3 regions of the Solibacillus sp. FSL K6-4121 genome follow, and region 2 is predicted to be linked to each of the others. Evidence: riboswitches for the same ligand, from Rfam matches in the RefSeq annotation. Region 2 holds a riboswitch; each other region holds the start of a gene.
The links. A riboswitch is a leader RNA that binds a small molecule or an ion and turns the genes downstream of it on or off. The one in region 2 is predicted to bind S-adenosylmethionine.
Positions count from the first base shown of each region.

Region 1: linked by a shared signal. The riboswitch ahead of metA (homoserine O-acetyltransferase MetA) and the one ahead of metK (methionine adenosyltransferase) in region 2 are both predicted to bind S-adenosylmethionine.
Region 3: linked by a shared signal. The riboswitch ahead of MHH95_RS06040 (O-acetylhomoserine aminocarboxypropyltransferase/cysteine synthase family protein) and the one ahead of metK (methionine adenosyltransferase) in region 2 are both predicted to bind S-adenosylmethionine.

Region 1 covers NZ_JBBOCS010000002.1:676,974-685,214, reverse strand. The annotation lists gene parC (DNA topoisomerase IV subunit A) at 1-715, opposite strand, end outside; gene parE (DNA topoisomerase IV subunit B) at 712-2,667, opposite strand; gene plsY (glycerol-3-phosphate 1-O-acyltransferase PlsY) at 2,998-3,600, shown strand; gene MHH95_RS12795 (HesB/YadR/YfhF family protein) at 3,709-3,999, shown strand; gene MHH95_RS12790 (YczE/YyaS/YitT family protein) at 4,111-4,737, shown strand; gene MHH95_RS12785 (ABC transporter ATP-binding protein) at 4,860-5,630, shown strand; gene metA (homoserine O-acetyltransferase MetA) at 5,785-6,726, opposite strand; SAM riboswitch class I at 6,917-7,025, opposite strand; gene MHH95_RS12775 (hypothetical protein) at 7,492-8,094, opposite strand.
Region 2 covers NZ_JBBOCS010000002.1:1,704,895-1,713,135, reverse strand. The annotation lists gene MHH95_RS18285 (Dps family protein) at 1-377, shown strand, start outside; gene MHH95_RS18280 (transposase) at 454-771, shown strand; gene MHH95_RS18275 (NUDIX hydrolase) at 835-1,302, shown strand; gene MHH95_RS18270 (alpha/beta hydrolase family protein) at 1,286-2,065, shown strand; gene pckA (phosphoenolpyruvate carboxykinase (ATP)) at 2,194-3,780, opposite strand; SAM riboswitch class I at 3,981-4,096, shown strand; gene metK (methionine adenosyltransferase) at 4,358-5,554, shown strand; gene MHH95_RS18255 (gamma carbonic anhydrase) at 5,659-6,171, opposite strand; gene MHH95_RS18250 (alpha/beta hydrolase) at 6,308-7,111, shown strand; gene MHH95_RS18245 (alanine/glycine:cation symporter family protein) at 7,244-8,241, shown strand, end outside.
Region 3 covers NZ_JBBOCS010000001.1:1,185,633-1,193,873, reverse strand. The annotation lists gene MHH95_RS06055 (hypothetical protein) at 581-1,549, shown strand; gene MHH95_RS06050 (homoserine dehydrogenase) at 1,647-2,633, opposite strand; gene MHH95_RS06045 (hypothetical protein) at 2,862-3,260, opposite strand; gene MHH95_RS06040 (O-acetylhomoserine aminocarboxypropyltransferase/cysteine synthase family protein) at 3,449-4,753, opposite strand; SAM riboswitch class I at 4,870-4,984, opposite strand; gene MHH95_RS06035 (DASS family sodium-coupled anion symporter) at 5,341-6,822, shown strand; gene nfsA (oxygen-insensitive NADPH nitroreductase) at 6,910-7,644, shown strand; gene MHH95_RS06025 (hypothetical protein) at 8,125-8,241, shown strand, end outside.

The DNA.
Region 1 (8,241 bases), 1.0 Mb from region 2:
TTTTCCCTTTTCCTGTTTCATATGCCTTTTTGATGCCATCGACACCTTGTATAATGCCACCTGTCGGAAAATCAGGTCCTTTAATAACTGTCATCAGTTCATCGACTGTACAGTTTTGATTGTCTAAACGCATTAAAACAGCATCAAGGGCTTCTTGTAAGTTATGTGGAGGGATGTCTGTCGCATAGCCGGCAGATATCCCGGTAGCGCCATTTACCAACAGATTCGGAAAGCGTGATGGTAAAACAGTTGGTTCCATATCCTGATCATCAAAGTTTGGTACGAATTCAACCGTATTTTTATTGATATCACGCAATAGCTCTGCAGCAATGGCCGATAGACGTGCTTCTGTATAACGCATCGCGGCCGGCGGGTCTCCATCGACCGACCCGTTGTTACCGTGCATTTCAATTAACATGTGACGGCTTTTCCAATCTTGACTCATTCGGACCATTGCATCATACACAGAAGTATCCCCGTGCGGATGGTAGTTACCGATTACATTTCCGACCGTTTTTGCCGATTTACGGAATGGTTTGTCAAAAGTATTACCTTCATGGAACATCGCATATAATATACGGCGTTGTACTGGTTTTAAACCATCGCGTGTGTCCGGCAATGCACGGTCTTGAATAATATATTTTGAATAGCGACCAAAACGGTCACCCATTACTTCTTCTAATGGTAAGTCCTGAAATTTTTCAACAAAACTCATTTGTCTTTTGCCTCCTCATGCTGGATGAATTCATTTTCTAAAATGCTTGCATCCTCTTCCATGCCGAAGTTGACGTTTGATTCAATCCATTTACGACGGGGTTCTACTTTATCACCCATTAATGTAGTAATACGACGTTCCGCACGTGCACCATCTTCAATTTTTACACGAATTAATGTACGCGTTTCCGGATTCATCGTTGTATCCCAAAGCTGGTCAGCATTCATCTCACCTAGACCTTTATAGCGTTGGATAACGTAGCCTTTACCAATTTTCTGCGTAGCGGCACTAAGCTCCTGCTCTGTCCAGGCATATACAAGTTCCTGCTTCTTCCCGGAACCTTTCGACACTTTATACAATGGTGGCAATGCTATGTAGACTTTACCAGCTTCGATTAATGGACGCATATAGCGATAGAAAAATGTGAGTAAAAGTACTTGAATATGTGCGCCATCTGTATCGGCATCCGTCATAATGACTACTTTATCGTAACAGGCATCTTCCACATTGAAATCCGCGCCGACACCCGCACCAATTGTATGGATAATCGTAGCGATTTCCTCGTTTTTCATAATGTCCTGCAGCTTAGCCTTTTCTGTATTGATAACTTTACCACGTAAAGGCAAAATGGCTTGGAATGTACGATCCCGACCTTGTTTCGCAGAACCGCCGGCAGAATCACCCTCTACTAAATACAGTTCGTTTCTCGCTGCATTTTTAGATTGTGCAGGTGTTAACTTACCTGACAGCAATGTACTCGACTTTTTCTTTTTCCCATTTCTTGCGTCATCCCGTGCTTTACGGGCAGCTTCACGAACTTGGTGTGCACGAATCGCCTTTCGCACTAAAGATGCCGATAGCTCTGCGTTTTCCTCTAGTACATACAATAACTTTTCAGAAACGACTGTATCGACGACATAACGCGCCTCGGATGTACCGAGCTTGCCTTTCGTCTGACCTTCAAACTGGAGCAGATTCTCTGGAATACGTACTGAAACAATCGCAGTTAAACCTTCGCGAATGTCAACGCCCTCCAAGTTTTTATCTTTTTCTTTTAATAGACCAATTTTTCTTGCATATTCATTAAACACTCGTGTTAGAGCAGACTTCGCACCTGTTTCATGTGTTCCGCCATCTCGAGTACGAACATTATTTACGAATGAAAGAATCGTTTCGGAATAGCCATCATTAAATTGCAGGGCAAATTCCACTTCAATTTCCTGAAGTATACCTTCCACATATTTAACAGGATGCAGGACATCTTTTTCCTCATTTAAGTAAGCAACAAATGCTTCAATACCATTTTCATAGAAGAAAACTTCATGTTGTCCTTCAGCACGCTCATCGATCAATTCTATTTTTAAACCTTTTAATAAAAATGCTGATTCTCGCAGGCGCTCTGCCAGCGTGTCGTAATTATACTTTGTAGCTGAGAAAATCGATGAATCAGGCAGGAAGTGCACTAATGTACCTGTTTCCTTTGTATTTCCAATCATATCAAGCGATGTTGCCGGTTTACCACCCTGTTCGAAGCGTTGACGATAAATTTGCCCGTCACGGTAAATTGTCACTTCTAAAAAAGTGGACAACGCATTTACTACTGATGAACCTACACCATGTAAACCACCACTCGTTTTATAGCCGCCTTGTCCAAATTTACCACCTGCATGGAGTACTGTAAAAATAATTTCCGGAGTTGGCTTACCCATTTTATGCATACCTGTAGGCATACCACGACCATGGTCTCGTACGCTAATACTATTATCTTCATGAATCTTCACGATGATATGATTACCAAATCCAGCAAGCGCTTCATCCACTGCGTTATCTACAATTTCATACACTAAGTGGTGAAGACCTCGACTATCTGTAGAACCAATATACATCCCTGGTCTTTTACGTACGGCTTCTAAACCTTCTAATACTTGAATGGCATCTTCATTATAAGACATGCCTGATTGATTTTTAACCAAATGCAATCCCCTCCAAAAAATACAAACAAACGTTCTATTTACTACCTAATCGTACTTTCAAATATGCATGATGTCAATGTTTGAGCGTACTTTTTTAGGCTTTGCAAAGACTAATTGTATCATCAAAAACCGCCGTTTAAAAGCCTATCCTTTAATAGTTGATGTACAAATGTAACTTTTTTCCTGTTTACTTCGTAATATTACGAAAAAATAATACCTCTTTCCTTCTATTAAAAAACATTGTAGAATATTCATAACATACTATTAGTACCAACTAATAATTCTGACATTTGAAAGGAGCACAACTTCTTGATCAACGCTTTAATAATTATTTGTGCTTATTTAATCGGTTCCATCCCTTCTGCATTATGGATAGGGAAAATTTTTTATAAAACAGATATCCGAAAGCAAGGCAGCGGAAATTTAGGCACTACGAATACATTTAGAGTTCTAGGGAAGAAACCTGGAATTGCTGTCCTGCTAATTGATATTTTAAAAGGTACAGCAGCCGTTTTATTGCCGCTGTTAGCTGTTTTCAGTGATAGCACTGTTCATCCACTTATTCTTGGTATCGTTGCAGCAGCGGGACATATGTTCCCAGTATTTGCGAGCTTCCGTGGTGGTAAAGCCGTAGCTACAAGTGCAGGTATCATTTTAGGTTATAATTTGCCATTATTCTTTGTTTTACTAACTGTATTTATCATTTCATTAAAAATGACAAAAATGGTGAGCTTAACGTCAATGATTGCTTCTACAGTGGCGATCATCTATGTAACAATTAATTGGATTGTTACAGGTGAATATGCGCTCTTTATTTTAGTAGCAATTTTAGCTTCCTTTATCTTTTATCGTCACCGAGAGAATATTATACGCATAAAAAATGGAACTGAACCAAAAATTAAAGGTTTTTAACATCCAGGCTGAAAGTATAAACTTTCAGCCTTTTTTGTTTTATTTAAGCAGGCGCGGGTTTTGTAAGTTCTTTTCATTTCCTGCATAATGACAATAGAGGTGAATTGTATGGAAATTAAATTAACAGAAAAAGCAGTCGAATGGTTTAAAGAAGAAATGGAAATAGAACATGGGGACTATATTCGTTTTTATGCACGCTATGGCGGCTCATCTCCCTTCCATGAAGGCTTTTCATTAGGAATGACACGTGAGGAGCCACATGAAATAGGGATTGAAACTGTTATAGAGAATGTACACTTCTTTATTGAAAAGTCAGATGAATGGTTTTTTAATCACCACAATCTAATTGTAGACGTCGACGAGTCAATGGACGAGTTACGCTATTCCTATGAAAAATAGCATTAAAAAGTAATAATATTTTAAATTTATTGTAAATCCGTTTTTCATCCTTGTAATCGCTATAATGTGTAAAGATGATATTGACTACAAGAAGAGGGATTACAATTGAACGTGAAACAAGGATTTTATTGGCGCTGCCTATTTTTTATCGCAGGTATTATCGTTTTGTCATTAGGGATTGCCTTAACGATTAAAGGACAAACAATCGGAGTAGGTTCATGGGACGTGCTCCATATAGGACTTTATAAAAATCTCGGCTTAACAATCGGGGCTTGGTCCATCATTATCGGGTTACTTATTTTAGCGATTGACTCGATGTTATCAAAAAGATTACCGAAAATAGGTACCTATTTAGATATGTTTTTAACAGGTATTTTTATTGATATCTTTTTATATGTGTTGCCTCATGCTCACAACCTTTTGGAACAAACTTTATCGTTTGTCGTGGGAATTGTATTACTAGGTATCGGTTGTGGGATGTATATGGTGGCTAACCTCGGTGTCGGACCACGCGATACCTTAATGCTTTTATTAGTCCGTCGTTTAGGCTGGAGCGTGAACCGTGCACGTACGACAATGGAAGTATCAGTTGCTGTTATAGGCTTCCTATTAGGTGGTCCTGTTGGCGTAGGAACAGTAATAATGGCATTCGGCTTAGGGCCAGTTGTTCAGTGGGCTTTAAAATGGAATGAAAAGCTATTTTACCGCGCAGCAGGTGTAGAAAGCGCCGTAATTTAAATTGTGATGAAAGCGAACTTATTAGGTTTGCTTTCTTTTTTTATCAACAATTGTGACAATATTCAAAAAACACTTTCAGAATTTGAATAAATCAAGCATAGTAGTAATTGGAGGTGTTTTTTATGATAAAAATCGAAAATGTCCATCTTTACCGCAATGAAAAAGTAATTTTGAATAATTTAGACTGGCATGTACAAAAAGGACAGCATTGGGCCATTTTAGGCTTGAACGGTTCAGGAAAAACAACCTTGTTAAAAGTAATCAACGGCTATATTTGGCCGAACAATGGTAAAGTGCAAGTACTAGGTGAAACTTTCGGCAATACATATATCCCTACCCTCCGAACACGCATCGGCTGGGTAAGCAATGCAATGATTGACAGCTTCAACTGGCAGGATAATGCAATTGAAATTGTGCTTAGCGGAAAGTTTGGTGCGCTCCGTCTATTTAATGACGTGTCCGATGCGGAAATTGAGCAGGCACTATCCTTTATGAGACAGTTTCATTGCGATCATTTGGCGAATAAATCTTTTGAGCATTTATCGCAAGGTGAACGACAACGTGTACAAATTGCACGTGCTTTAATGGCAGAACCAGAAATATTAATATTGGATGAACCATGTGGCGGACTCGATCTTATAGAGCGGGAAAACTTACTGCAAAAGATTGAGCAAATAGCACAAGGCAATCACTGCCCTACACTTATTTATGTAACGCATCATGTAGAAGAAATTTTACCTTGTTTTAGCCATGTACTGTTAATGAAGGATGGTAAAAGCGTAGCTGCAGATACTCGCGAAGTCATATTGAATGAACAATTGCTAAGTGACTTTTTTGGCCGTGAAGTAAGTTTGCAAATACAACAAGAACGTGCATGGATTGCAGTGAAATAGAAGTGAGCGGCTGAGCTATAACCTAAAAATTGATTTCCATTCCGGGACGCTTTCCGCGGGCACGGCCTGAGCCTGTAGTCTCAGGCGTCGTGCTTTTCCCGCTGGAGTCGCCCTCCATTCCAATCAATTTTTTATTTCTTTCCTAGCCATTTTTTTAAATATGATATTCGATATTTTCCTCAACAAAGTGCCATTCATAAGGTGTTTCTTGGTATACGTAATAGTTTAACCAGTTGTAGAACAATAGATGTGAATGGGCACGCCATACATTTTTTGGTGCATTTTGTGGGTCATTATTTGGGAAGTAATTAATTGGAACTTCCGTATTTTCCGGATCCTTTTCGATATCTCGGAAATATTCGTCCGATAGAGTCGTCGCATCATACTCTAAATGGCCTGTAATCATGATGTGCTTATTGTTTTTTGATTGAACGATAAATACCCCCGCATCGTCCGAATAGCTGAGCAGACGCAAATCTGGGTGCGCACGGACTTCGTCAATCGAGACAGATGTATGACGTGAATGAGGCGCAACATATTCATCACTGAAGCCTCGTACTAAATCGACCGTTAAATCGGTAATCACATGTGAATAGACGCCGGAGCATTTTTTAGGCAGCTCAAATTTCCCGATGCCGAAATGATGATACAGTGCAGCTTGTGCTCCCCAACATATATACATGATTGATGTAACATTTTGATCGGCCCAATCCATTACATCGGTAATTTCCTTCCAATAGCCCACATCTTCAAATTGCATTTTCTCTACCGGTGCACCTGTGATGATCAGACCATCATAACGGCGGTGTTTAATTTCATCGAATGTTTGATAGAACGTATCTAAATGTGATTTGGAAACGTTTTTTGATTCATATGTAGCGGTATTTAAAAATGTCACATCTACCTGTAGTGGTGTATTCCCGAGTAAACGCAATAATTGGAGCTCGGTTTTTTCCTTTTCCGGCATTAAATTGAACACTAAAATATTCAAAGGTCGAATTTGCTGAGTTTTCGCCCGGTCTTCCTCCATAACGAAAATTTTCTCTTTTCTCAGCAGCTCACCGGCCGGTAAATGTTTCGGAATATTAATCGGCATTACACTGTCCCCCTCTAATCTTTCTAAATAATCTTAGTTTCATAACGAAAGCTATTTCAAGCTTCTTTCCTTTCAAGTAAATCATAATAGCCGCAGGGGTTTGATTATTGGAGCAAGTACTTTCATACTTGCTGAAAAAACAAAAAACCCCTCATTCCAGCACAACAGAAATGAGAGGTTAATATACCCGTTCTTATCTGCCAAGGACATTGCCTTGCTGGAAGTAGCACCTTTCTAGTTATACTAGAGGTTGCTGAAGCATCTACGGGCCAAGTTCCCTCCGCTTCTCTTGATAAGACTATTAAATTGACACTAGTGTAACACGGTAGCGTAAGTTTTGCAATAATTCAAAAAAATATATAAAACAAATACTGTCATGACTACACTTATACATCAATAATTTAATTATATTTAATTAGGGGTACTTTTATTTATAAATTATTTAACTTCTTATGAAATCTATGTAATTTCCATAATAAATCATACTTCTTAAAAAAAAGAAGCGTATTGTATTTTCGACGATAAAAAACAACACTCATTTGAAGTTTCTCAATTTCAATATTGTAATTTGTAGTTGTGTGGGTTCCATTAATAAATATAGTTATAAGCATCTCCACCAACAAAAGTGGGCTTATCTTCTAGGGGATAAGGAACAGGGAACAAGCACAACACACTTTACTCTTAATAGCTATAGTGGGCAGGTCTCCTGACTTTGCTTCATCCTACTCGTTCTATCTGTTTTAAATAGTTAGTAATAAACTTTCTTCAGCATTCTTTCTGTCCGTTTCCCTCATATATGAAATAAGGTGAATCAACCTTTAATTGTTTACTGATAAATCTCTTATAGTTCTCTTCAAGAACTTTTTCAAAACTGTTCACTATGCGACTAATATCTTCAAGTTTGCCTGTTTCTTCAAATATCTTTTTCACTTTATAATCCAATCTTCTTGAATAGTTGGTTAGATACTCTTTGGCTACAGCCATCAACTGTTCTTCTAAATCCCAGCCTTCGTTAAAGTCATTTATAAGTCCTTCACGAAGGACTCTTTCAAGTCCTTCTATAAATTCTTTATAACTACCAACCTTACCTATGCTTTCTAGAATTTCTTTTTCATCGTAGTTTCGTATAGGGTCTCCCCAATGCATAATTTCTAAGTCAAATTCTAAGTTTCGTACAATTTGCGACAATAACACTCTCATCTCTTCAACTAGTTTTTTATCCCAAGAATACTTAATACCTATGATTTTAAAAGCTTGGTCATAGGAAACTTCCATTAATTGACATCTCGTAGAACACCAGAAAGATCTAAAGCCATCATGCAACTCTCTTAATACCTTTTCTCTTAGTTCATAGTTATCCATTGTCATTATCTTCCCCCAAAACCCCCGCTAGTATATCAAAAACGCCTTTCAACTTTAGCCCTCCTTATTATCGAGTCGGCAAAATTTACCAAACGATAATAGCATACCTCAAACACAAAAAAAAACAATAAAAAGTGTGCTACGTCATTATAA
Region 2 (8,241 bases):
AGTTACATAACTACCACTGGTATGTAAATGGACCGTCTTTCTTTACATTACACACAAAATTTGAAGAGTTATACAATGAAGTAACACTTAATCTAGATGAAATTGCCGAACGTATTTTAACAAAGGGCGGCAAGCCTGTGGCAACATTAAAAGAGCATTTAGATATCTCTTTAATTAAAGAAGCGTCTGGTAAAGAAGAAACGCAGGAAATGGTATCTATTTTAATTGAGGACTTTAACACGATTATGGATGCATTGGAAAAAGCGATGGAAGCAGCATCTGAAGAAGGCGATGACCGTACAGAAGATATGCTGAATGCGCAATACCAAAGCTTAGAGAAACATACTTGGATGTTAAATGCATATTTAGGTAACTAGTTTTGAAGAAGCGACTCCAATATTGGGGTCGTTTTTATGTATAAATCATTTTCCTATAGCTCACCTTAAGTATGAGGTGAGTAAATTGGAAAAAAATAATGTATATGTATCTGTCGCTAATTTAACATGTAATTTGCATCCGGGATCATCCTATGAATTTGTATTGAAAATGGATCCGCATAAAGCACGTGTATTTGCAAAGCTCTTCGATCAAATGCAGTCACTCGAAGCATCGAATGCCTTTCGAGCGCATATGCCCTTCATCCCTTATCATTTAGATAGATTGAATCATGAAATAGACCATCGTTTGAAAAAGGTCTATGCACTTATACATGAATTTGGAGATGAAGATGCGAAAAAATTTGTAGAGCAATTGCCATATTTTAATCATTAACTACCCGCTTTTATTGAATGAGAGACATCTGTTCGCTAAACTAGTAATAGGAGTTGAGCGAAAATGTTTAGATTTATTGATGAGAATGGATTACCGGTAGATTTAAGATTTGATGAAGGACCTTTTGAAATAGAGCCTAAGCATGTCCTGGCTCTTGTACAATACGAGGGGAAATGGTTGTGCACAATACATCATCGACGTGGCGTAGAGTTTCCTGGAGGAAAGCAGGAGCCCGGTGAAACATTAGTGCAGGCAGCTATCCGAGAAGTATATGAGGAAGCCAATGTAATAATAGATGATGTTAAATGGTTCGCCTACTATATTGTTCATGATACTATTCCATTTTGTAAGGCAGTTTTTACAGCAAAAGTAAAAGATATCGAACCCTTTGTAGGAGACTTTGAAACAGAAGGCATTTTATGGTTAACGGAAGAGGAACTTTGGCAACAGCCAAATTTAAGCTTTTATATGCGAGATGCAGGTATGAAAAAGATGCTGCAGGAAGTGAATAATTATGAACGCAAATGGTGAAATTTTATCAATGCATCAATATCCCTCTCCGAATCCGCATGTCCGTTTAGATGAAGTGACATATTGGTCTCAAGGACTGCGTGTAAAGGGGTTGCTGGCGCGTCCTAAAGTACAGGGGCAGTATGAAGCCCTTTTATATTTACGTGGTGGACTACAATCAATCGGTATGGTTAGACCTGCCCGTATCGCCCAGTTTGCAATGCATGGATTTATCGTGTTTGCACCCTATTATCGTGGAAATCGTGGGGGAGAAGGAAAAGACGAATTTGGGGGGCAAGACCGGTATGATGCAGTTTTTGGTGTAGAAGTACTGAAACAATTTACCCCTGTTAAAAAAGTGAATTTGTTTGGTTTTTCTCGAGGAGGCTTAATGGCGTTGTGGACAGCAATATTACGTGATGATGTAAAATCTGTCGTAACATGGGCTGGCGTCTCAGATGCAACAGCGACCTATTGGGATCGAATCGACATGCGTCGTGGATTAAAAAGAATAGTGGGAGGAACTCCTAATAAAGTACCAGAAAACTATGAAAGCCGTACGCCTTTATACAATATTGAAAACGTTCAATCACCAGTATTAATTATACATGGGGCAGAAGATCAACATGTTAATATTGAACATGCCTATCAATTGGAGCGTTATTTGAAAGATAAAGGTAAACAAGTTGAGACATGGTATTCATCTAGGCTGAAACATCATTACCCGCCAAATCTGAATAGAGAAACAGTAAAAAAAATTAATGACTGGATGAAACAACAGTAAATCCAAAAAAGGGATGTAGCGTGGAAATACGCTACATCCCTTTTACTATGATATATTTTTAAGTTTGACGTCGTAGTATTAGTGCAGACTATATCGTCAAACAATATGTCGAGCTAAACATTAGTAATTTATACTAATGGACCGCCTTTTTTCACGATAGCTTCATCAACATCAGCGAATTTTGTGAAGTTGTTTTTAAATAGCTCTGCAAGTTCAGTAGCCTTTTTATCGTATGCAGCAGTATCAGCCCATGCAGCACGTGGATTTAATACGCTAGAAGGTACTCCTTCAATAGCTACAGGAATATTTAAACCAAATACTCCATCTTGTGTCGTTTCAACATTGTCTAATTCACCGTTAATGGCAGCGCGTACCATTGTACGAGTATAAGCAAGTTTCATACGACTACCTACACCGTATTCTCCTCCTGTCCAACCCGTGTTCACTAAGAACACTTGTGAACCATGCTCGTCAATTTTCTTACCTAATTGATCTGCATAGACTGTTGCAGGAAGTGGAAGGAATGGTGAACCGAAGCATGTAGAGAACACTGGCTCTGGCTCAGTAACACCACGCTCTGTACCTGCTAATTTTGAAGTGAAGCCACTTAAGAAGTGGTACATCGCTTGCTCCTTCGTTAATTTTGAAATAGGAGGTAGTACGCCAAACGCGTCCGCTGTTAAGAAGACAATTGTGTTTGGGTGACCTGCTACTGATGGTAATACGATGTTATCAATATAATCGATTGGGTATGCAACACGAGTATTTTCTGTTAAAGATCCATCGTCGTAGTCACAAATGCGTGATTCTGAATCAACCGCTACATTTTCCAATACAGAACCGAAGCGGATTGCATTGTAAATTTCCGGCTCATTTTCAGCAGAGAGGTTAATTGTTTTTGCATAGCATCCACCCTCAATGTTGAAAACACCATTATCAGACCAACCGTGTTCATCATCCCCGATTAATTTGCGGTCGCAATCCGCTGATAAAGTTGTTTTACCAGTACCTGATAAACCGAAGAACAGGGCAACGTCGCCTTTTTCGCCAACGTTAGCTGAGCAGTGCATTGGGAAAATACCTTGTTCAGGCAATAAATAGTTCATAATCCCGAAAATTGATTTTTTCATTTCGCCAGCATATTCAGTACCACCGATTAAGATGATTTTCTTTTCAATTGATGTTATAATAAATGTTTCCGAACCAGTTCCATCTACTTCAGGATCTGCTTTAAAGTTTGGAGCAGAAACAATTGTAAAGTCAGCAACATGTGCAGCTAATTCTTCTGCTGTAGGACGGATGAATAATTGATGACAGAATAGGTTATGCCAAGCATATTCGTTAATTACTTTAATCGATAATTGAGAGTCTTTGTCAGCACCCGCAAAACCGTTGAATACAAATAATTCATCGCGTTCTTTTAGGTAGTTTACAACTTTGACATAAAGCTTATCAAATACTTCTGAAGAGATAGGACGGTTAACTTTACCCCAATCAATTTTATCTTTAGAGTTTTCCTCTTCAACGATATATTTATCTTTAGGTGATCGACCAGTATATTTACCTGTTTCAGCACGTAATGCGCCATCAACAGTTAACATTGCTTCTCCACGTGATGTAGCTTTTTCAACTAATTGTGGAACAGATAATTGAGTTTTGATGTTTTCCCCGTTTAAAAGTTCTTTCAGCTCGTTAGCAATTTCTACCGAATTCATCTATTAAATACCATCCTTTTTTATAGTATTCCCTTATAGTAGGGGAGTTGTTATTAATTCAAAAATAGTATAACACATTGAAGGATATAATCTATACTAATTATGAATTATTTTTTTGTGGAATTTTTAACTGTTTAAAATCAGACAAAATTTATTGACAGCACTTATTTTTTTATGTAGGATGTGTAATTGAACGGATACTCTTATCCCGAGCTGGTGGAGGGGCAGGCCCTATGAAACCCGGCAACCTGCGTATATTTTATACGTGTTGGTGCCAACCTGATGCAAGGGCAAAATTTCCCTTGAACGATAAGAGTGAAAGGTAACGAAACGTAATATCCTTTCCTCACGTGTGATGAACACGGTTATGAGTGAAAGGATTTTTTTATTTGAATTTACAATTTCGTATTGAGCGAAAATTATATAGTTACAGCCTTTCAGACCCTCGTGTTAAAGCAAATAAAGCTTGACGTTAATAATGCTACTATGCCACGGTGTAAGACGCAATATAACGGACATGGGTAATGAGTACCGTATCAATAAAAACAATTGCCAAAGTGAATTAGGAGGAAATGACATGAAAAATCGTCGACTGTTTACATCAGAAAGTGTAACGGAAGGACATCCAGATAAAATTTGCGATCAAATTTCGGATGCCATTTTAGACGCAATTTTAGCAGCAGATCCAAATGCACGTGTAGCTTGTGAAACTACGGTAACAACAGGCTTAGTATTAGTATCTGGTGAAATTACAACTTCTACTTATGTAGATATGAAAGGTATTATCCGTGATACGGTAGCAGAGATTGGCTATACGCGCGGAAAATATGGTTTTGACGCAGAGAACTTAGCGGTACTTGTTGCAGTTGGTGAACAATCACCGGATATTGCACAAGGTGTAGATCAGGCTTTAGAAGCGCGTGAAGGTTCTATGACAGAAGATCAATTAGAAGCAATCGGTGCTGGAGACCAAGGTTTAATGTTCGGCTACGCATGTAATGAAACACCGGAACTTATGCCGATGCCTATTTCTTTAGCTCATAAATTAGCTCGTCGTTTAACAGAAGTGCGTAAATCAGGGGAATTAGAATATTTACGTCCGGATGGTAAAACACAAGTAACAATCGAATACGATGAAAACAATGAGCCTGTTCGTGTGGATACAATCGTTATTTCAACACAGCATGATGAAGAAGCGACATTGGAGCAAATTCAAACGGATATTAAAGAACATGTTATTAAACCAGTAGTTCCTTCTGAGTTATTAGATGAAGCAACTAAATATTTCATTAATCCAACAGGTCGATTCGTAATTGGTGGTCCAAAAGGAGATGCTGGTCTAACAGGTCGTAAAATTATCGTAGATACGTACGGTGGTTACGCACGTCACGGTGGTGGTGCATTCTCTGGTAAGGATGCAACGAAAGTGGACCGTTCAGCAGCATATGCAGCTCGTTATGTCGCAAAAAACATCGTTGCTGCAGGCTTAGCGGATCGTGCTGAAGTTCAATTGGCTTATGCAATCGGTGTTGCACAACCAGTATCAATTGCGGTAGATACATTCGGAACTGGTAAAGTAGAATCTTCCAAAATCGTAGAATGGGTTCGAGAGCTATTTGATTTACGCCCAGCAGGAATTATTAAAATGTTGGATTTACGCCGTCCAATCTATAAACAAACAGCAGCATATGGACACTTCGGTCGTACTGACATCAATGTACCATGGGAAAATACAGATAAAGCGGCAGAACTTAAAGAAAAAGCCGGAATTTAAAGAAAGAAGGAGCGTTCATTTAAATGGACGGCTCCTTTTCTATTATAATGAAAAATAATACTTCCTTCCTTTATATTGTAAGTAATTGGATTGATAGCGGAATGTTACTTCTGCAATGATTTATAATATTGTCCCTTCGCTACGTATTCATTAATTATGCGATCCATATCTGCCCGGTCCTCTGCATTTACTTCACGTACAACTTTTGCTGGGCGCCCCATAGCAAGTGAATTGGGAGGAATTACTTTTCCAGGTGGTACGAGACTACCTGCACCAATAAATGCTCCTTCGCCTATTTCTGCACCATCCAAAATGATGGAACCCATGCCGATTAAAGCGCGTTTTCTTATTGTACAGCTATGTAATGTTACTTGATGACCTACTGTAACTTCATCTTCAATAATGAGTGGAGCTGCAGGGCTTTGGTGAAGACAACTTAAATCCTGAATACTAACACGATCTCCAATGATTGTTTTATTCACATCGCCGCGTATGACTGTATTAAACCAAATGGAAGTATTTTCCCCTATTGTCACATCGCCTGTTATTGTTGCATAATCAGCAATGTAGGCAGTTGGGTGAATAGTTGGTGATTTATCTTTATAAGGGTATATCATGTTCAATTCCTCATTTCTTTTATAGAATGTATAAGAGCTAATGTAATCGTATCAAATCACTATTAATTTTCAATTAACATCTCTTAACTTTATATAATAAATTATAGCAGACTGTTTTAAGTAAGGAGGATTGACCATGTGGAAATGGGAAACAGAGCAGCAGCCAAAAGCCGTAGTCGTTATTCTTCATAGTGCATATGAACAGCATCGGTGGTACGCATGGTTAATCGAAAAATTCAGAAGTGCTCGCTTTCATGTAGTAATGGGGGATTTACCTGGGCATGGTGAGCAAGGAAAATATGCAAGATATCATGATGAGAATTTTGAAGAATACTATAATTATACAAAAGTGTTATTAAAAGTTGCCCTAGAATATAATTTGCCTCTATTTATTGTAGGCAATGGATTAGGTGCATCTATAGCAACATACGTACTTCAGAAAAATAAAATAGAATGCGCGGGTGTTGTCTTAACATCGCCGTGGCTTCATTTTAAATTAGCACCGGGAAAATTATCCAATGCATTATCAAGCTTTAGTGCAATAACATCGAATGTGAAATTAAAACATGAATTGAGTATACAATATTTCACACGTAATACGGATGTATTAATGGAGTTAAAGGAGCAGTTACCGTTAAATAGTATGGTGACTGTTAAATGGTATCGGGATTGGCAACATATGACGCGAACAATCCGTGATCCTGAAAATAAATTCCCTGATATTCCACTGTTACTAATGACCGGGGAAAATGATAAAATAACGGATATTAGTACTTCTAAAAGGTGGCTGATGGAACAAACTCTTTCAGAATTCCACTATAAACAATGGAATGGATGCCTGCATAGTTTGTTTTTTGAAGTGGAACGTGAGGATGTTTTCCGATACACAATTGATTTTATTAATAATGTCTTAAGAGACCTTGGTTATATAGTAGAATAATGAAAAACCTAACAAAATTCGACTTTTGTTAGGTTTTTTTAAAAATTTCAGTAAAAAATATATCGAAATTTTAGAATATTTGTAATATACTAAATTTCTAATTAATACAATAGTTCAACAAGGGGGTAAAATATGGATTTTATTAATGATTTTGTAGGATGGGCCAATAATATTCTATGGGGTCCAGTAATGATTTACGGTATTTTAATTGTAGGCTTGTTCTTTTCAATCCTGACAAAATTTGCACAAGTCCGATTAATTGGAGACATGTTCAAGTTAATGTTTAAAGGAGAGAAGTCAGAAGCAGGTGTATCTTCGTTCCAGGCATTGTCCATTGCTTTGTCGGGCCGTGTTGGTACAGGTAATATCGTTGGTACTGCTACAGCAATCGCGTTCGGTGGTCCTGGTGCGGTGTTCTGGATGTGGGTTACTGCATTTATTGGAGCATCAACAGCATATATGGAATCGACATTAGCACAAATCTACAAAGAAAAGAAAGATGGCCAATACCGCGGTGGTCCAGCATTCTATATTGAAAAGACAACAGGTATTCGTGCCTTAGGTGTTATTTTTGCAATTGCGATGATTGCCTCTGTGGCATTTTTAATGCCAGGTGTTCAGGCAAATGCGATTGCTGGAGCAGTAGACAATGCTTTTGGAATTGAGCCTTGGGTTACTGGTTTAGTTACAATTCTTTTATTAGCGGTTATTATTTTTGGTGGTGTTAAGCGTATTGCAAATGCTGCGCAAATTTTAGTACCATTTATGGCATTAGCTTATTTATTGGTAGCGGGTATTATTATTATTATGAATATTACAGCTGTGCCAGATGTATTTGCTTTAATCTTCCGTAGTGCCTTTGCAACAGATGCTGTATTTGGCGGGATGATCGGGAGTGCGATTTTCTGGGGTGTAAAACGAGCAATCTACTCAAACGAAGCTGGTCAAGGTACAGGTGCACATCCTGCAGCCGCAGCTGAAGTATCACATCCTGTAAAACAAGGTCTAGTTCAAGCTGCATCAGTATATATTGATACACTATTAGTATGTTCTGCAACAGCATTGATGATTTTATTCATGGGTACATACAACGTACATGATGGTAGCCAAGATGGTCCATTAATCGAAGC
Region 3 (8,241 bases), on a different contig from region 2:
TGAAAAATCTACTCTTAGAAAAGAGCCTGGGACAAAACGAAAATCATCTATTTTTCCAAAGAGAAAATAGATGTTTTTCTGTTTCTGTCAGAATTGATTTCCGTTAGGGGGACGCTTTCCGGGTCCGCCCCTCCCCTTCGCAAAACTCTTTTCGTTGAAGCTAGTGTTTTGGCGGCTTACCCTTCGCTCCACGTCACTCTACTTTGGCATAAAGTGGATTTCAGCGCCAAAATGAAAAGACAAAACATAGCATTTCCGCTCTCCGCCGCCTCGCGATAGCGCAAGCGGCTTGATTGGGTGTTTTTTACTTCACTTTATAACGAAGGCAAAATTTTTGGATTGGTGGGCCTCGCAAACGGCAATAAAGGCAGTGATAAAGACACGTATCACGTGGCTATAGCGCTGTCTTGCCGTAGCCCACCAATCAAGTGAAATTTTATTAGAAAATTTTTCCTACTTTATAGTGATTAACCCAATTTATGTTAATATTAAGTATTATTTACATAAAGAACTCTAGGAATTATGCAATCATGATTAAACGCCTAATTTACATTAAAAAGCTCTATAAGGGAGGATTGTAATGAGAACGTTTTTATTAGGAACAATATGCTTTGCAGGTATACTGAGCGGGTGCACTCAATCAAATACAGATCAGACTAAAGAGATAAATGATTTAAAAAAACAAGTGGAACAGATGTCACTAGAAAATGAGGCTCTCATAAAACAAGCAAACAGTGATTATTCAACTATTTCAGCAAAAAGTATTGAAAAGTATCCTCAGACTCTTTATAAGAAAAAAAGCTTAGATATCGATGAAGATGGTGAAGAGGAAATTATTGAATTGTACGTAAATGCAGGCAAAATGGAAAATGGTTTATTCGCTTGGGACGATGGTCAGAACTGGTTGTTGTTAGTGCAGGATGGTGAAAATTCTTACCCGCTATTTGATGATTATATTCAACTAGGCTCCTTGGATTTTAGTACCGCAACTTTTGATGGAAAGCCGGGAATTGTGATGCATATGACGCAGCACAGTAATATCATTATCCAAAAATTCACTTACGATCAAAAGGTAAAGGGATTTCAAAAGGAAACCTTTTATAAAAAAGATAATATGAACGATTATTATAATCAACCCGCTTCCTATGCTCTTTTTAAAGACGCTTATAAACTTATGGAAATGGCCTTTGAGAAAACTGTCCCAATACAAGAAGCCAGTGAAAATACCCTTCAGGACCCTCAGGAGAGATGGTATATCATAGAGCCAGTCTTACAGGAATTTAGAAATGCTGAACATCTGTTCGAGCTAGCCTTTACCTTGAATCCTGAACTAAATGTTTCTTTAAACGGTCCCATTACCTTTCTTAACGAAATGATTATCAACACACCAACAGCCGTTCAAATGGATCAGTTAAAAACGATTTATAGGCTGATAAAAGAGAGTGAGATACAAGAGTTAATTATAGAAGAAAACAATCAACTACATCCATCTGTTAAGGACCTGTTTCAAAAGTTTGATTCTACCCTTAATGTACAGCAGAGTTCGTAACAGCAACCTAAAGACACCATTGTTTCTAAAGAGGAACAATGGTGTCTTTACTTCATGGATAATATTTAATTCATTAAGTGAGATAGCTTCTCTTTTGTTAAATCGTTACTGTAAAACCTGCCCGTTTGCCAATAATCTCCGCATAATCTTCTACCATGACACTTGCTGTCGGATACATACCTGCTCCTGGTCCTATTACGGATAATGTGCCGATATAGTCTGTTTCCATCGTTACGGCATTAAAAACATCATCTACCGGATAAAGTGGATGTTCATTATTTACTAAGAGCGGTGCAACTTTTGCATGAATTGTACCATCTTCCAGCTTTTCAACTTCTGCCACATGACGGTAGCGTAGCCCTTGCGCTTTCGCGTCGGCTACTTGCTCGGCAGAAATTGTATCAATGCCAATCACTTCTACATCTGCCCAGTTTGGTTGTTCTCCAAATGCTAAGCTTGATAAAATCATCAGCTTTTTAAAGGCATCTTGACCCGAAATATCATTAAATGGATCTGCTTCTGCATAGCCTAATTGCTGCGCTTCTTTTAACGCCTGATCAAAGGTCCAGCCCTCTGCACGCATTTTCGTTAAGATGTAGTTTGTCGTTCCATTTAGAATTCCCTGTACACATCTAACTTCATTTACAAGCAGGATGTTTTTCATCGTTTTTATAATAGGCACACCACCTGCTACGGTTGCCTCAAAGCCGATAAATACACCATTTAACTTTGCTAATGCTTCGAGCTCTTCACCCCGTTTCGCAAGCATCACTTTATTCGCTGTAATGACATGGCATTTCGCCTCAACAGCACGTTTTAAGTATGTGAATGCAGGTTCTTCATTTACAATCGCTTCAAATACTACTTGCAGGTCACTCTCCGCCAGCACGTCATCCATTGACTCTGTCATTAAATGCTTTGTTCCCGGTACACGCTCACGGCTTGCATCGGTTACTAAAATCTTCGCGACCTCCAGTTCTACCCCCAGCTTTTCGCGAAGCTCCTGCCTCTTCTCATTTAAAATATGGTAAATTCCCTGACCTACTGTGCCAAATCCTAAGATCGCTGCCTTGATTGTTGCCATTGCCTTTCTCCTCCAAATTCTTAACACATATATATTGACGAATAATTCAAATAATTTATCTTAAAGAAATTCTATCCTATATAATACATGAAAACAAGGAGAATCTCTCCTAGAAGGACATTTGTTTACTGTAAACGGTCAAATTTCATTTAAATTCTATTGTTTAATAGCTAAATCGGGTAAACAAAAACACTAGCAGAAATTCTCCGGCTAGTGTTTAAAGTTATTTTATACTGCTACATTTACAGAATTATATACGCGTAAACGATGCGCATTTAAAATTTTTGTCATAACAAGTTCTTCTTTCACGGAGTAGTTTGGCACCGCATATGGGCGTTGCACTAATTGGAACTCACCATATTTTAAAAACCATTCGCGTGCTGGAGTTAAAATATGCGCACTTCCATGAACGTTATACTCCTCAGCAACTTCCTTTATGACATAGCCTGTTGTTTCCAGATTGTGAGTTTGTTCCGAGAAAGCACTATGCCCAAAAACCTTTTGCCACATGACATTTACATCCGCTAAAATTTGCTGAATTGCACAAGCGTTTATATATTCCTTTACTTCGTTTAATTCATAAATAATATAGGCTGCTACATTTTGTGCACTGTATACTTTCCCCATGTTGAACAACTCCTTTTCTTTCAATAATGCTGCAACATTATTTCAAATATTTTGGTTGGTAGTTTTATTATTCCAATTGTATTACTAGGTATTAATTTTGTCAATAAAACTTATACAATTAGTAGGAATTAATTTTCTAAAAATTGCTTAGCTTCTCGAATGGGAAAAGCTAAGCCTTTTTTAAAGTTTTATGCGTTTGTTTCTGCGCCTACTTCAGCCGCAACTTTCGCTAATGCCTGTTCTAAATCCGCGATAATATCTTCTGCTGCCTCTAAACCAATCGATAAGCGAATGAGCTCTTCCGATACGCCGGCAGTTTTTAATTCTTCAGCAGATAACTGTTGGTGCGTTGTGCTCGCAGGATGGATAATCAATGAACGGGCATCTCCAACATTAGCTACATGCGAGAATAATTCCACGTTATCAATTACTTGGCGACCTGCTTCACGTCCTCCTTTAATGCCGAACGTAATGATTGATCCGAAGCCGTTTTTCAAATATTTTTTCGCCAAATCATGTGTCTCAAAATCTTCAAAGCCGTTGTAATTTACGTATTCCACAAATGGGTGGTTTCTTAAATACTCGGCAACTTTTTGTGTGTTTTCATTGTGACGGACAATACGCAAATGAAGCGTTTCAAGTCCTTGCAGGAAATTAAATGCCGCGTCAGCAGATAATGTTGGACCAAAATCACGCAATAGTTGAACACGAAGCTTTGTCGCAAATGCAGCGCCTGCTGTGTCAATTCCATAGCGTAGACCATGATAAGAAGCATCCGGTTCCGTAAATCCTGGATGTCTTCCTTGCGTCCAGTCAAACTTCCCGGCATCAACGACAATCCCGCCGATCGTCGTTCCATGACCGCCAATCCATTTTGTTGCAGAATGAATGACAACATCCGCGCCGAATTCAATCGGATTACTTCCATATGGGGAAGCAAATGTGCTGTCGATTAATAACGGAAGACCATTGTCATGAGCGATGTTTGCTACCGCTTCAATATCGAGAACTTTCAAGCTTGGATTTCCGATTATTTCAGCGAAGATCGCCTTCGTTTTATCAGTAATCGCCGCTTGGAAGTTTGCAGGATCTGATTCATCCACAAATTTTACTGTAATGCCGTAGCGAGGCAATGTAGTTGCGAATAAATTGTATGTTCCTCCGTACAGAGAACCAGCAGCAACAATTTCATCTCCTGCACCGGCTACATTTAAAATGGAGAATGCCACTGCTGCTGCGCCAGATGAAAGCCCTACTGCAGCTGTGCCCCCCTCAAGTAAAGCAACCCGTTCTTCAAATGCCCCCACTGTAGGATTCATAATACGAGAATAAATATTGCCAGTTTCCTGTAATGCAAATAGACGTTGCGCATGAGCAGTGTCATTGAATGCATAGGCAGTTGTACGATATACAGGAACTGCAATCGCCCCCGTTACAGGATCTGGCTTTTGCCCCCCGTGCAATAATAAAGTTTCTGGTCTTAAATTCGTCACTCTAATAACCTCCTAAAATTATTCGATGGTGAAATCGGTGTTTTTGAGGAGGATTTTTTAAATGAAAAAAACCCTCTTCAGTTAAGAAGAGGGTTGCGCATGAGCAAGTTTGCCTCCTCTTATCTTTCAAAATGATTGTCCATTTTGTAGGATTTAGCACCTTAGTCAGTTCATCACTTACTGGTTGCCGGGCATCTCAGGGCCTATTCCCTCCGCCGCTCTTGATAAGAGATATGTGATTTATGTTCCATCGTTGATTCTCAGTATAAAGCAGAGTAATTCTATAAGTCAACCGAAAAATTAAAATTTTCTGATTTTAAATTAATTCATAAAAATATTTTATCTTCCCACACTAAAATTATTATACTATTCTATACAATTTCTGCTTAAAACAAAATTTTTCTCAATATATTTATTCACCAAATATTAACATGTATCATTTTTTGGAAGTGCTATAATCATAATTGTTAAGGGATTTCCCTTGCAATTGGAAATAAAGAATATATTTTACTTTTAGAAGAATGGGTATATTTTGTCTTATTAATTTATTATTTAACTAAAACTTTAAACGAAGTGAGGCGTTAAGTATGGCAACAGAAGCGACAAGTAAACGAAATTTAAAACCATTATGGATAGTTTTAGCGTTTGCAGCACTCATTACCATTGTTTTACTTCCAAATAGTGGTGGAGATCTTCCCGTTGTTGGACAACGAGCATTAGCTATTTTAGCATTTGCCGTTATATTATGGGTAACCGAAGCGGTAGCCTATCCGGTTAGTTCTGCAATGATATTAGCTGCCATCGCTGTTTTATTAGGTTTGGCTCCGAGTATGGAAGATCCTTCCGTACAAATGGGCACTAAAGAAGCGTTAAAATTAGCGTTAGGTGGATTTAGTAGTTCCTCGGTTGCGTTAGTCGGGGCTGCATTATTTTTAGCAGCTGCCATGCAAATAACGAACCTTCATAAGCGTATTGCACTGTGGGTTTTATCATTAGTTGGAACAAAAACGAAAGCATTAGTAGTAGGGGCTATTTTAGTAGCAATTGTATTAGCTTTTGTTGTACCAAGCGCGACTGCTCGTGCTGGTGCAGTTGTCCCTATTCTATTAGGGGTTGTTGCGGCCTTTGGATTATCTAAAGAAAGTAGACTTGCAGCGTTGTTAGTTATTACCGCTACCCAAGCTGTTTCAATTTGGAATGTGGGGATTAAAACTGCTGCAGCGCAAAACTTAGTAGCACTTGGTTTTATTAACTCTGAATTTGGAGTCGATATTTCTTGGGGCAAGTGGTTTATGTATGCCGCGCCGTTTTCAGTCATCATGTCCTTCGTATTATTCTTTGTTATGATTAAATTAATCAAACCCGAAACGGATAATATAGCTGGCGGAAAAGAAATTATCCGTAAGCAATTGCAAGATCTTGGTCCTTTAAAACGCAAAGAAATTACTTTAATCATCACTTCTGTTCTACTATTATTCTTCTGGTCAACAGAAGGAAAATTGCATCCATTTGATACGACAACGATTACCATTTTAGCTATTGCCTTTTTATTGACACCTAAAATTGGAGTATTTAATTGGAAAGAAGCTTCTAGCCGTATTGACTGGGGTACATTGATTGTTTTTGCAGTCGGTATTTCACTTGGAACGACTCTTTTGGGTACAAAAGGTGCAGCCTGGCTGTCTAATACGATTTTCGGCTCACTTGGCTTAGAGACGATGCCTATTATAGCTACCATAGCATTAGTTACTGTTTTCAATATTGTCATTCATTTAGGTTTTGCATCTGCGACAAGCTTGGCTTCTGCCTTGATTCCCGTATTTATCGCATTGGCCATTAGTTTACCGATGCCTTTAGAAAATCAAATTGGTTTTGTACTAATCCAGCAATTTGTTATTTGCTTCGGATTCCTATTACCAGTAAGCGCACCGCAAAACATGCTTGCTTACGGTACAGGCGCATTTACAACAAAGGATTTTTTGAAGTCAGGTATTCCGCTAACAATCGTTGGTTATATTTTAATACTTCTTCTAAGTGCAACGTACTGGAAATGGATTGGACTATTATAATCGACTTCAAGTAAAAAATTGACTAGAATAAGCTTAAAGGATCATTCCTTTAAGCTTTTTCTATTACATACAAAGGGAGATGTTCATGTGGAAACGAGAGAATTGTTACGTAGTCACTCATCTGTTCGTAAATATACAGGTGAAGTAATTTCAAAAGATACAGTCATTGATTTAATTGAGACTGCTCAAATGGCAGCAAGCTCGCACTTTGTCCAAGCATATAGTGTTATATGGGTAACGGATGATGAAAAGAAAGCAAAACTAGGTGAGCTATCCAAAAACGAATTCCAATTCCAAACAGCTGGCGCCTCATTTTTATTTTGCGTAGACTTCAAGCGATTACAAGCGGCTGGCCAAAAGCATGATGTTAACATTGTCACAGACTCAGCAGAAAACGTGCTTGTAGGTGTTGCAGACGTTTCACTATTTGCTCAAAACTTCGTTGTGGCAGCAGAAGCAATGGGCTATGGTATTTGCTATATTGGCGGTGCACGTACAAATCCAAAGGAAATCAGCGATCTGTTCAACTTGCCGGAAAATGTATTTCCGCTATTCGCTATGACAATCGGGACACCTACAAAACGAAACGAAACAAAACCGCGTTTACCAGTAGATGCCGTGTTGCATGAAAACAGCTACAACGTTGAAAAGTATGACGCTCTTCTAGATGAATACGATGCAACGATGGAAAGCTACTATGCGAGCCGTTCTTCTAATCAAAAAATGGCTACATGGACAAAGCAAATGGCAGACTTTTTAATCGAACAAAAGCGGCCTCATATGAAAGATTTCCTAGCTTCTAAAGGATTTAACTGGAAATAAAGGAATATCTAAAGAGGCTGGGATAAAATGAAAAACATCTATTTTTTCAAAGAAAAAATAGATGTTTTTCTGCTTCTGCCAGAATTGATTTCCGTTACGGGGACGCTTTCCGGGGGCACGGCCTGAGCCTGTAGTCTCAGTCGTCGGTGCTCCTGCGGTTACTCGTCGCAAAATAAATTTTGCTGTTCCCCCAGGAGTCGCCCCTTCACTCCAATCAATTCATATAATATCAATTCCTTAATAAGAATATTTCCCTTATACAAAGAAATTTCTACTTTTGTCCCAGCCCCTTTTTATTTTTCCCCAACGTTATCACTGGATCCTATTATACTAGAGGAATTTTTGATGTTAGTTCTTTCTATATAAGAATAATGGTAATTAATTTTATTGCTGTAGTTAATTCGATCTTTAATACCTAAGATTTTTTTATTATGTTTTGTTAAAATATTGTTACAGCAGTAGTAAAAGGGAGGAATTAAAATGACCCCTAGTTTTGTAGCAAAATCCTTGGAACGTCAACATTTAAAAACAGTGCGCAAACATTTGTTGCAAATAATCGATATTAACACTGCACTAAGAGATGTCCACAATCATATT